3 regions of the Lysinibacillus sp. C5.1 genome follow, and region 2 is predicted to be linked to each of the others. Evidence: a T-box and tRNA genes for the amino acid it is inferred to sense, from the RefSeq annotation. Region 2 holds a T-box; the other regions hold tRNA genes.
The links. The T-box of region 2 lies ahead of argS (arginine--tRNA ligase). A T-box ahead of a tRNA ligase gene usually reads a tRNA of that ligase, here a tRNA-Arg.
Positions count from the first base shown of each region.

Region 1: it has a tRNA-Arg gene. The T-box ahead of argS (arginine--tRNA ligase) is inferred to sense a tRNA for this amino acid. The anticodon was not compared.
Region 3: it has a tRNA-Arg gene. The T-box ahead of argS (arginine--tRNA ligase) is inferred to sense a tRNA for this amino acid. The anticodon was not compared.

Region 1 covers NZ_CP066226.1:3,821,360-3,825,651, reverse strand. Annotated here, with positions in the region: gene whiA (DNA-binding protein WhiA) at 1-663, shown strand, start outside; gene I5435_RS18695 (HPr family phosphocarrier protein) at 776-1,033, shown strand; gene clpP (ATP-dependent Clp endopeptidase proteolytic subunit ClpP) at 1,202-1,789, opposite strand; tRNA gene I5435_RS18685 (tRNA-Arg) at 2,097-2,171, shown strand; gene I5435_RS18680 (basic amino acid ABC transporter substrate-binding protein) at 2,676-3,470, shown strand; gene I5435_RS18675 (amino acid ABC transporter permease) at 3,565-4,269, shown strand; gene I5435_RS18670 (amino acid ABC transporter ATP-binding protein) at 4,266-4,292, shown strand, end outside.
Region 2 covers NZ_CP066226.1:2,366,253-2,370,544, reverse strand. Annotated here, with positions in the region: gene I5435_RS11470 (MFS transporter) at 1-136, opposite strand, end outside; gene argS (arginine--tRNA ligase) at 322-1,995, opposite strand; T-box leader at 2,037-2,254, opposite strand; gene I5435_RS11460 (hypothetical protein) at 2,419-2,733, opposite strand; gene I5435_RS11455 (pyridoxal phosphate-dependent decarboxylase family protein) at 3,020-4,292, opposite strand, start outside.
Region 3 covers NZ_CP066226.1:3,344,443-3,348,734, reverse strand. Annotated here, with positions in the region: gene I5435_RS16375 (hypothetical protein) at 1-617, opposite strand, end outside; gene I5435_RS16370 (SDR family NAD(P)-dependent oxidoreductase) at 701-1,447, opposite strand; tRNA gene I5435_RS16365 (tRNA-Arg) at 1,668-1,741, shown strand; partial or broken gene tnpA (IS200/IS605 family transposase) at 1,914-2,105, shown strand; gene I5435_RS16355 (ImmA/IrrE family metallo-endopeptidase) at 2,300-2,803, opposite strand; gene I5435_RS16350 (helix-turn-helix domain-containing protein) at 2,911-3,309, opposite strand; gene I5435_RS16345 (helix-turn-helix transcriptional regulator) at 3,463-3,702, shown strand; gene I5435_RS16340 (ORF6N domain-containing protein) at 3,745-4,292, shown strand, end outside.

The DNA of each region.
Region 1 (4,292 bases), 1.5 Mb from region 2:
TTGCTCATTAATTTAGCTATTATTTCAGATGATTTTCAATTTAATCATACGATTTCTAAAGAGCTGATTAAAAAGAGTGGTCATAAAAGAGCCTACTTACGTGGAGCGTTTTTAGCAGGTGGCTCGGTAAATAATCCAGAAACGTCTGCCTATCATTTAGAAATTTATTCTTTGTATAAAGAGCATGGTGAGGCATTAATGGATTTAATGAACGAATTTGAATTGAATGCAAAAACCATTGAACGCAAGAAGGGCTTTGTGACATACTTAAAGGAAGCGGAAAAGATTTCCGACTTTTTAAATATTGTCGGAGCCCATCAAGCCATGATGAAATTTGAAGATGTTCGTATATTACGCGATATGCGCAATAGTGTGAATCGTATTGTGAACTGTGAGACAGCAAACTTGAATAAAACAATAGGTGCTGCACTGCGTCAGGTAGAAAATATTCGATTTATCGAAAATTCCATTGGCTTAGATCAGTTGCCTGAAAAACTGCGCGAAATTGCACGCCTACGTGTGGAATATCAAGATGTGACGTTAAAAGAACTTGGTGAAATGGTATCAAGTGGAACGGTTAGTAAATCAGGAGTCAATCATCGATTGCGTAAAATAGACGAAATAGCAGATGCATTAAGAAGAGGTGAAAAGATAGGCGGTTAAGTTTTCATGCGTATTCGATATGAAAGCAAGCACAATCGCTTATTGTTCTTCTGCTGTTAAGTGAGGTAATATAATACTAATAGATGAACGGTAGTGAAGGGGAGTATTGCGAATGACTGAAAAAACAGTCCAGGTAAAATTAAAATTAGGACTTCAAGCTAGACAAGCAGCGTTGTTTGTACAGGAAGCAAATCGTTTCAGCGCTGATATTTTTCTTGAGAAAGACGATAAAAAAGTAAATGCCAAATCCATTATGGGTGTAATGAGCTTAGCCATTGCAAAAGGCACGAAGGTTGTTTTAAGCAGTGAAGGTAGCGATGCAGAGCAAGCGGTTTCATCCTTAGCTGCGCTTATTGAAAAGGAAGACTAATCAAAAACCTCTAAGTCACAAGAGCTTAGAGGTTTTTGATATTGCCGTTGGGCGGACACATATGAAAGTTGCGACTCGCGCTAGTGAGCGGATGTTTTATGTCTTACGTGAGAGCCTAGCACCCATTAAAAAAACCGCTAAGCCATTTGAGCTTAGCGGTTTTTCTAATTAGCGTTCGTTACGTACAAAAATATGGTCGATTAAGCCGTATTCTTTCGCACGTTCAGCTGTCATGAAGTTATCACGGTCTGTATCTCTTGAGATGACTTCTAATGGCTGACCTGTACGTTCAGATAAAATACCATTTAATTTTTCACGAAGGAATAAAATGCGTTTTGCCGCAATTTCAATTTCAGTCGCTTGACCTTGTGCACCACCAAGTGGTTGGTGAATCATTACTTCTGCATTTGGTAATGCATAACGTTTACCAGGTTCACCAGCAGCAAGTAGGAAAGCACCCATAGATGCAGCCATACCAATACAAATTGTTTGTACTTTTGGCTTGATGAATTGCATTGTATCGTAGATGGCCATACCAGCTGTAATCGAACCACCTGGTGAGTTAATGTAAAGAGAAATATCTTTATCTGGATCTTCTGCTTCTAAGAATAGAAGCTGTGCAACGATTGAGTTTGCAACGTTGTCATCAATCGCACTACCTAATAGGATAATACGGTCTTTTAGTAGTCGTGAATAAATGTCATAAGCACGTTCACCACGACTTGTTTGTTCAATAACTGTAGGAATTAAATTCATGTTAAATCCTCCTTAAAAAACTAAATTCGAATACTTTTACTGAAATCATCCATTATATTTCAGTTGTAACCTTATCATACACATTATAGTCAGGGAAGGTCAAATATTAACGCTGATATTAAGAAATAAAATATATAACAAAAATAAAAATTTATAGTTGAAAAATGGGCAAGACGTTTGTATAATGGAAAGGTCGTAAGTTAAAGTACAGTACACTATTTTGCAGGTATGCTTCTGAAATGAGGATTATCTACATGATGCTTTACCGTAAAGCCTTAGAGTGAGTACTTTTTTTTTATGTTCAATTGCCCTCGTGGTGTAATGGATAACACGTAAGATTCCGGTTCTTGCACTGGGGGTTCGATTCCCTCCGAGGGCGCCATTTTACTGATTATTTGATATACTTTTATAGCTCGTTCTCCTATAAGTAGTTTAGCAGCCTGCTTAGGGGAGAAAGAGAGGAATAGGGGGAATATTGTCCCGTAGGCATTATTCCCAGATTTATTCCTTTCTAAACCTTCAAAAAGCAACAACTCCAAAAATTTTTTTAGTGAACATACCGAACGTGAGGCTAGCACGCTAGCCCAAAAGAAGAATCCTATCTGAGGGGATTCTTTTTTTGTGCTCAAAAATATCTAAAATCTGTATAAAAACGATCTTAAAATTGCATAAGTATACATTTTGTGACAAGTATCTTGTTTTTATTACATAATTTTTCTTCATTATGCTTAGTAAAATTCATTTTTATGAAAAAATAATCACTTTTATACGAAATCGTATTGTATATCAACTCTATTGACACTATAATTGACCTAATAGTCTAACATTTCCGAATTGAGAAAAATGAAGTGGTCGGAAAATGATTAAATGTTTAGGGGGAAAAACTATGAAAAAACGTTTTTGGACGTTATTGATGATCGTGGCGGCATTTACGCTTGTGCTAGCGGGCTGCGGTGCTAAAGAAGACACATCTACTGGTGATGCACCGGCTGATGGTGGCGCGAAGGACAAGGTGTATAAGGTAGGAACAGAGGCTACATTTGCACCGTTCGAGTCAATTGACGATAAAGGCAATATTGTAGGATTAGATGTCGATATTTTGCAAGCGATTGCTGATGAAATGGGCTTTAAAGTAGAATGGGAAAACATTGGCTGGGAGCCAGTATTCCAAACAATTAAAAATGGTGAAACACATATCGGTGCATCTGGTATTACGATCAATGAAGAACGTAAAGCATCATTTGATTTTACAGAACCATATTATGAATCTCAATTATTAATCGTTGTAAAAGAAGATTCTGATATTAAGTCATTAGCTGATTTAAAAGATAAAAAGATTTCAGTACAAATTAATGCAACGGGTCATATGGCAGCAAAAAAATTACAAGGCGATGCAAGTACAAACATCATGGCATTTGAAAACCAACCAGTTGCTATTCAAGAAATGTTAAACGGTAACGTAGATGCAACAATTGGCGACAATGCAGTTATTTACGAATATATCAAGGCAAATCCAAATGCAAAACTTAAAGTAATTGAAGATGATGCATTTGAAAAAGAATACTATGGCTTTATGGTGAAAAAAGGCAATACGGAGTTATTAAAACTATTAAATGAAGGTCTACAAAAAATTAAAGACAATGGTAAATTAGCAGAAATTACTGGTCAGGACTTTAAGTAATAAACGATGCCGTTAGCCGAATCATGCTAGCGGCTCATTTGATTTATTAGGGGATTTAATAGTAGAGAATTTGAATGGGAAAGTAGGGGTTCTGATGGACATCTTTGATTTACAATGGGACATAGTTTGGAACTACCGTGATATGTTTATACGTGGTATAGGTATAACAATCATTTTAACACTCAGCGGTTATTTTGGTGGTATTATTTTAGGCTTACTATTAGGTTTAGGAAAACTATCGCAAAATAAGTTAATTTACTGGCCATCTAAACTATATGTGGATTTATTCCGTGGAACACCAATGCTTGTGCAAATTTTACTAATTCATTTAGCGGTTATTCCAACAATTTTTGGTCATTCATTAGGTTATATGGTTTCTGGTATTACAGCACTTGTATTAAACTGTGCTGCTTATAATGCAGAAATTTTTCGTGCGGGTATTCAGAGCATTGATAAAGGGCAAATGGAAGCAGCACGTTCACTTGGCTTAACACACAATCAAGCGATGAAAAAAGTAATTTTACCACAAGCCTTTAGACGTATGATTCCACCACTTGGTAACGAATTTATTGCGTTACTAAAAGATTCTTCTCTAGTAACGGTTATTGCAGCACCAGATATTTTATATGCAAGTAAAGTAGTAGCGGGTGCGAGTTTCCGTTTCTGGGAACCGTATATTGTCGCTGCCCTACTATACTTGGTTTTAACATATGTTGTAACAAAGGTAGTCGCCTTTATAGAGAAGCGATTTAGCAATAGTTATGTCCCTCGTAAAGCAGAAGGGAGAGAAGCAAGATGATTAAAATTGAAAACCTACACAAA
Region 2 (4,292 bases):
TGGATACTTGAAGAGACTCCATTAACACATTAAATAGTGGCCCTATGCTAGTTACAGCTGGGCGCATATTGAGGGCGACGAAAAAAATACTGACAACAACGACGATTGTCGAAGCTGTCCATTGTTTATTATTCATAACGTTGAATACCTTTCTAATGCCAAGTTCACTACTATGTCATTGTCCTTGATAAATAGTGTTATCAGACATCCGATTTCTTCTAGTCTTCTTTTAGCATTTTCTCTGCTTACCGTCAATATTTCATTATTTTTATATGCATCCTGCTTTATTTGTGCTTTTGGCACAATAAACTTAGAGAAGTGTCACATATTTTTCGGTGCTTCGATTCCTAATAAAGCTAATGCTTCGTTTAGAATCATAGCTACACAATGACATAATGTTAAACGGCAACCTTGTAAGCGATCTTTTGCTAGAATTTTATTCGTTGCATAGTATTTATTAAACGCACGAGCTAATTGTAAAGCATATTTAGCTATGATGGAAGGATCAACTTGCTCATACGCGTTCGCAATTACGCGAGGAAATTGTTCAAGTAACAACAAGACCTGCCATGCTTGTTGTCCTAACGGTTGGAAAGACACTTCCTCAAGTGGACCATCTGCTTTGTCCAAAATGGAGTGAATGCGTGCATGCGTATATTGGATATATGGGCCCGTTTCCCCTTCAAACTGCATCATGTCGTTTATAGAAAATTCAATATCATGGATGCGATTATTTTTTAAGTCATTGAAAATAACGGCACCTACACCAACCTGCCTCGCCACTTCTTCTTTATTTTGTAAATGTGGATTTTTCAGTTGAATACTTTGTTTTGCAGTCTCAATCGCTTCTGTCAATACATCATGAAGAAGAACCATTTTCCCTTTTCGCGTTGACATCTTTTTTCCCTCTTGAAGCATCATTCCAAAAGCCACATGACATAAATCTTGTGCCCAAGCATACCCCATTTTTTCAATAACGTGAAATAACTGTTGGAAATGTAATGTTTGTTCATTGCCCACGACATAATAAATTTTTTCAGGATTATACTGTTGCTGTCGATAAAAGGCGGCTGCTAAATCACGCGTAGCATACAGTGTAGCTCCGTCTGTTTTCTTGATGATACAAGGAGGCATATCCTCAAGTTCAACCACATATGCACCTTCTGATAGTGTTAGTAGTTCTTTTGCTTGTAATTCTCTTACAACCGTTGCCATTTTATCATTATAGAACGCTTCTCCTTCGTAACGATCAAATTGAATACCTAACAGCTGATATAGTCCCTTGAATTCTTCTAATGATACCTCTCTAAACCATTGCCAGAGAGCAAGCGCCTCTTCATCTTGATCTTCTAACGCTTTAAATGCCGCTCTCGCTTGTACAATTAACGTTGCATCTTGTTGTGCTTCTTCATGAAATTTTACATAAATTTTCAATAATTCTTTAATTGGTGCTGCTTCAATTGCTTGTTGGTTTCCCCATAGATGATAAGCGACAATTAACTTTCCAAACTGAGTACCCCAATCGCCTAAATGATTGATACGAATAGCCTTATAACCATTTTTCTCTGCTAAATTGGCAAGCGCATTCCCTATAACAGTTGAACGTAAATGGCCCATTGAGAAAGGCTTGGCGATATTAGGGGAAGAAAAGTCGAATACAACATTGCCTTTACTTATCGGACTTGTTCCATATAATTTTTGCTCTATCATCATTTTACTTAATACTTGTTGCGTGATGTGGTGTTGATTTAAAAATAAATTTACATATCCGCCAACTAGCTCGACGGATTGAATTAACTCACACGTTACATTTTTTTGAATTTCAACTGCAATGGTTTGTGGAGATTTACTTAGCTGTTTAGACAGTTTAAAACATGGCAAGGCAAAATCACCCATTGCTCTATTTTTAGGTTTTTCAAGTAATGTTTTAATGTCCTCTACTGTTACTTGCTGATGTAATGCGATCGCTAAACTTTTCGCAATTTCTGTTATCATATCCATTCCCTCCTCTACAAATAAAAAAGCCCCCGTCTCAAATAAGAGACGAGAGCATTGCATTCCCGTGGTACCACTCTAGTTGCCATTATTATGACCACTTTCAATTGATAACGGGGTGACGCCCCGGTATTCCCTACTAGTATTTCGGGAAACTTCTCTAAAGTGCGTTTCATTCAAACGATCTGCATTAGGCTCACACCATCCCTAACTCGCTTAGCAGCTCAAAATGAATTACTATCTTTTTCACAGAATGTATAATTATTAATTAATTTTGGAATATTTTACATGATTATATCCTTCAAGTCAACGTTGAGTTGGTTTAAGTAGAAAACGATGGACAATGTCAAACTGTTTCTAGTAAAGACAGAAAGCATTTTTCCTTCTGACATTAAGCTCACTCTTTCATTAAAAAATTATCCATTAGCGTAATTCAATTAAATTAGGTAGCTTTTCCAATACTTCTCTAAACTCTAGTAAGTCTTTAAAAATATATTGTTTATCAATTCCATTAAAGAAAGTATATTGCGCACGTTCGAGATTATCCGTAATTTCAAGGGAAATCGACACATGCGTTAAATCACAGTCAGGCAAATGACAGTGTTCTTCAGCAAACCATTTAACAAATACAGGTTCCGTAATCTCTTTTGTATAGAAAAGTAAATTTTGATCTTCATAAAATCTAAACTTAAAGCCCTTTTGCAATAACAAGTGTAATATTTGTTCTTTTGTCTCCATTGTTCATCCTCCTATAATGAAAGAATTCTTTCGCTTGTAACCGTTTTACACCTAGATTATACCAAAGTAAATATTACCAATTATATACATCTTTCTATGTTAACATTATTTGTTTGATTATTAAAATAATACACCTACTTTTACAAGTATAATACCTACAGCTAATAAGGTGTTTATATGCGTTTGGCCATAAGAAAAGAACATATTTTGATTTTCAAAACATGTTCTTTTTATATTAAATAAATACCTTTCATCTAAATGATGCGAAAACAAATAGACAGCATCTTCAATTTTTGACAGTCTGTAGCTCCTTGCTTTTATTGACATCGGAAAGCATTTTGACAGAAATGGCTCTTGCGTATTTATCCAAAAGTGCAATCGTCTTCTTTATTTCCATATCGGTTGTTTCAGGATTAATCGTACAAATTCTTAAAACTACTTGGCCGTTTAAAATTGTCGTAAAGACACCGGCATAAGCACTACTAACCATTTTTCTCGAAATTTCTGTATTCACTTTATTTATGATTTCATCGTCAAAATGCGGTGGTGAAAATCGAAAATTGACGATTGCCAAGTTCGCTTTCGTTATAATGTTCCAATCCTTGTACTTTAATACTTCACATTCTGCATATTCTGCTAGACGTATACCATGATTAATAAATTCCTCCATCTTATCCGACCCCAGAACTTGCAACGTGAACCACAGCTTTAGCGCTCTAGCTGGGCGTGTCAGTTCCATACCAAAGTCCCAAAAATTGATTTCTTCATTATTTATTTGTGCATCTCTTAAATATTCAGGGTTAGTATGAAAACTATGAAATAATAAGTTTTTATTTTTAACCAAAATCATACCACAACCATACGTCTGAAATAACCATTTATGGGCATCCCAACTGACGCTATCAGCTTTTTCAATCCCTTTTAATTTACTTTTATGCTTTTTTGACAAAAGGACAGTCGCACCATAAGCCCCATCAACATGCATCCAAAGATTAAACTTTTGGCAAATGCGATGAATATCTTCCATCTGATCAATACTTCCTGTATTAGTGGAACCAGCACTCGCAATTACTATAAATGGCTTTAAGCCTAATGATAAGTCTGCTTTTATTTGTTCATTCAACATCATTGTATTTAATTTAAAATTATCCGTTTGAATAATTCGAATATTACGATCGCTTACACCAATTATTTTAAGACCTTTCTTTACAGATGAGTGTGTTTGATCGGAAATATAGGCTATTCCTTTGGCAAGGTCGCCATTTAATTTGTTATCGCGCGCTACTGTTAACGCAGTAATATTTGCAATCGAACCACCTGATACAAAAATTCCTCCAGATTGTTCGGTGTAACCAATTTTATTATTTAACCAAGCGATCAGTTCCTTTTCAATATAACTAGCCGTAGGTGTTGACATCCAACTTCCTGCATGCATATTGTAAGCATTGGTTACAACATCAGCTACCCAAGAGATAAGTGATGCAGGACCTGGTACAAAACCAAAATAACGAGGATGATTTAGCTTAGCTCTATATTTATAAATAAATTCTACTGCATCA
Region 3 (4,292 bases), 980 kb from region 2:
TCTGACATGGCAAGTGCCTCTGCCTCTATATCATCAAACACTTGCACGTCTGATTGATAGTCTTTTTGAATCATCGTCACGGCTTCTTTTTTCGTTAAAGCTAAATGGCGATAAAACATTTGCTGCACAGCTTCTTTAGTTAAATATGGATTAATGGAACTTAAAAATATGGCAATGTCATCGGCATTACGATACCATTCTTGTTCTTTAGCCGCTGCTGTTGCCGCATCTCCTTTATTCGCCGCTGTAACAAGCTGCGCTGCAATAAGTAAATGCTCTTTTATTAGCTCTGCATAGCGATCTGCTATTTGATCGCCGTAAAAGGGGCGCAGACAATTACCTAAATCCGTCGCATTGCGTAAAAGACGTGCTTGCACAAATGGTAAATCCGGCAAATTAAAGACAATACTTATAATGGTCATCCTCGTCCAATTAACATGCTCCATCCACAACAGTCGATTCATCGCCATAAAATCAGCCTCTGCTTTACTAATGCATCTGCGATGATCCTGTTGCGGCTGTAAAAAGTGCCGAATAGGCGCTGTATACTGGTTGGATGGAGCCGTATAGATGACGCTTAAAGAATTCCCGGAATAGCTGTTTGAATATGGAAACAATGCACACCACTCCCTTAAAAAATTCATTCTAGTGTAGAATACTCTACACGATCCTTGAATGTGCAAGAATCCAGATGCGTCCATTATTCCTCATAGATCATTTTCTTTGTCATGCCTCCATCGACCGTAATATTAATCCCTGTGACAAATCGATTCGCAGGATTTGTTAAGTACAGACAAGCTTGTGCAATATCTTCCGGCACACCAACACGCCCTACTAGATGTTGTTCATGATCGATAGCACGTAGCTGTTCATAATCACCGGTTTCAATCCAGCCAGGTGATATACAATTGACCGTAATGTTATCTGGACCGAAAGAGCGGGCTAATGCATGCGTTAACGCTACAATACCGCCCTTGGAAGCGGCATACGCTTCACTATAAGGCTCAGACATAAAAGCCCGTGTAGAGGCTAAAGAAACAATCGAACCTCCAAGCTCATTTGTTCGCATGATTTTAGCCGCTTCTCTAGAACAGAATAAAACACTCGTTAAATTCGTTTGTAAAAGATTATGCCACTGCGCAACCGTAATATCATAAGGTGACACATGCTCAAACTTACCCGCATTATTAATTAAAATCGTAATCGTCCCAAAATGTTGGACCGTTTGCTGCATTAACGCAACAATATCTTGTTCCTTAGACACATCCGCCTCCACAAACAATGCCGAATACCCTTGCTCATTGCAGTCTTGCGCTAATTGATGCCCCAGCTCTACATTCACATCTGCAATTACAACCTTGGCACCACGCTGTGCATATGCACGCACAATCCCTTCTCCAATTCCTTGCGCACCACCAGTCACCACAACCACCGACTTTTCAAACATACACATACCTCCATTTTTGCTTATTATTTTAACAAAAAATAAGACAATGTAATGCAGTGAAATAACATAAAGAAAGCTATAGCATCATACAATAAATAGGTATATAATATTTTCAAGGCAAACCTTGCCTCCATAGTAAAATTCATGTTGACATTATGTAATAAAGGACATATAATAAATATTGTCTTTCCTAAGAGGTTTTTAGGAACACACACACCATGTCTCAGTAGCTCAGCAGGATAGAGCAACGGCCTTCTAAGCCGTCGGTCGGGGGTTCGAATCCCTCCTGGGACGCTAACGTAAGCCTTACAGCCACAACGGTTGTAAGGCTTTTTATTGTGTTTTTTTGAAAACCCCTTGCTATGCGAGGGGTTCTAAAGAGCTTCTAGCTATGGACAAGAAAAAATCCCCAGCCGTACGATAAATTCAGGTCTGGTCAACCGACTTCGTACAAAAGGGGATCCAAATGGATAATAAAAGTTTAGCACACACAACATGGAATTGTAAGTATCACATCGTCTTTGCGCCAAAATATAGAAGGCAGATTATTTATGGACAAATTAAAGTAGATGTAGGTAGAATTCTTCGCCAGTTATGTGAAAGAAAAGGAGTAGAAATAATTGAAGCAACAGCTTGCCCTGATCCTATTCACATGTTGGGTAGCTAATTGTTTCATTTCAGGGCAAAAGGGTTGCGCATTCATTTGAAAATAATATGGTTATTCTATTCGTTTATCGGCATCATCTTCGAACTGACTATTTTTGATGTTCTTAGATAGAATGGTTACTACTTTTTTCGTTTACACTATTTCACTCTGACTAACACTAATTATTGCAGTTAATCAATCGTAATTTAACGTACTTCACAATAATTACTCCCTTCAGTGAGTCTATAACCATCAAAATAATGATTATTAAGATAGTGATATAATCTTTTCTTCGCAAAATCGTATTCTACATGAAAGAACGCTTGAATTGTAATAATTGCTTTTTCCTCATTTGAAGGTAGTTTTAGCTTATTAAGCATAAAAGTGGGTACACAGGCTTGGAGAGCAAAACTATTTGCTTTCCATTCTTGATATTCTCTAAAAAGCTGAATTGATTTAGCTTGATTACCAGAGTGTACCGTCGCATGACATAACTCATGCCCGAAATCCTGCCACTGCCTTTCTTCAGACAATCTAGAATCAATAAAAATTACATTTCCTGTATTGGTAGAATCGTAAGGTAAAAAGTATAGTGTAAAACCAAGGCGTGAGGCGATTAATCCTGGATTAAGATGTTTAGGTGTTGTCACATCAATACTTGTATATAATTCACGAATATAATCTTCTAGATGAGTATAAATAAAATTCATAATATCCCCCTTTTATCAAACATATGTTCTGTTTATGGTAACAAAAAAATTCACCAAAGAAAAGGCGAATTTTAAAATGATTGGAAACGTTGCAAATTATTGTGATTTTATTTTTTGTTTTCTTGTTGCCGTTTCAATACTTCATAGAAAACTTCAAATTGTTCTAACGCATCCAGTAAATTTTCTGGCTGGTTTTTAAAAAATAAATCTTCTCTAGTTAAAAAGAAATCAATTACCTCTTTTTGATATGCACTTAGATTGTTGTATTCATTATCAGAGATGCCAGCTTGGGTATGTAAAGCTCCTTTATTATCTGTTCTCCCTAAAAGATAATCTATAGACACATTATAGTAGTCCGCAATTTTTTCTAAAATTTCATAATCAGGATTTCTTTTACCTTGTTCATAAGCAGTATAAGCTGGTCTAGTAATGCCTAGAATGTCTGCTATATCTTGTTGCGTTTTGTTATTTGATTTTCGTAGATATTTCAAGCGTCCACCTAGCATAATTTCACCTCGCGTTTCTAAATATCATTATATGTAACAAATTGTTACTAATCCAATAAAAAATAAAAATGTAACGAAACGATACAAATATGATTGACTAAGTAACGAATTGATACTATATTATAAATAAGCTATATGAAAGTTGGTGAATAATTGGAAAATCGAACTTGGTTAAAGACAAAACGTTTAGCAAATAATCTGACTCATGATGATGTCGCTAAAGCATCTGGAATTAAACGAGCATATTATACCATGATTGAACAAGATAAACGCAGGCCTTCTGTACATGTTGCTAAATCTATTGCGGTAGTACTAGATTTTGATTGGGTTCTTTTTTTTGATGATAAAAGTAACGATTCGTTACAAAATGGCTGTGTAAATGTGTTTGTGTAGCGATATGATACAAAGTTTATTAATAAAGGAGGATATATTGACATGAAATTATTACAAATTATCTTATATGAAAATTGTAGAATCCTTACGACAGCACAAATTGCTGAAAGTTATGGAACAATTAGTGACCATATTTATAAAAACTTTTCAGAAAATAAAGATCGATATAAAGAATATAAGCACTTTATCAAATTAGAAGGTAAGGAATTATTGAATTTTCGAGAAACGCAACAACACTTACAAATTTCCAATCAGGGTAGAGCGTTATATCTTTGGACTGAAAAGGGAGCTTGGCTACATGCTAAATTTCTAAATACAGATGAAGCTTGGGACGCGTATGAAAATTTAGTAGACGAATACTACACGGTGAAAGAAAATGTAATTCCTTTATTTAAAAATCAAACACATGTGACCGATCTTCGTACAACTGCTGATTTAGTGAAAGATACTCAAGCAATTCAACAAGAACAGCATGGACAGGACCTGTCTATGATTATCGAAAAATTTAATGAACAAATAACATTAACTTCTGGTGAACAACGCGCTGTACGAAAAGAAGTTGCCATAAAAGTTTATGAGATTGAAGATGA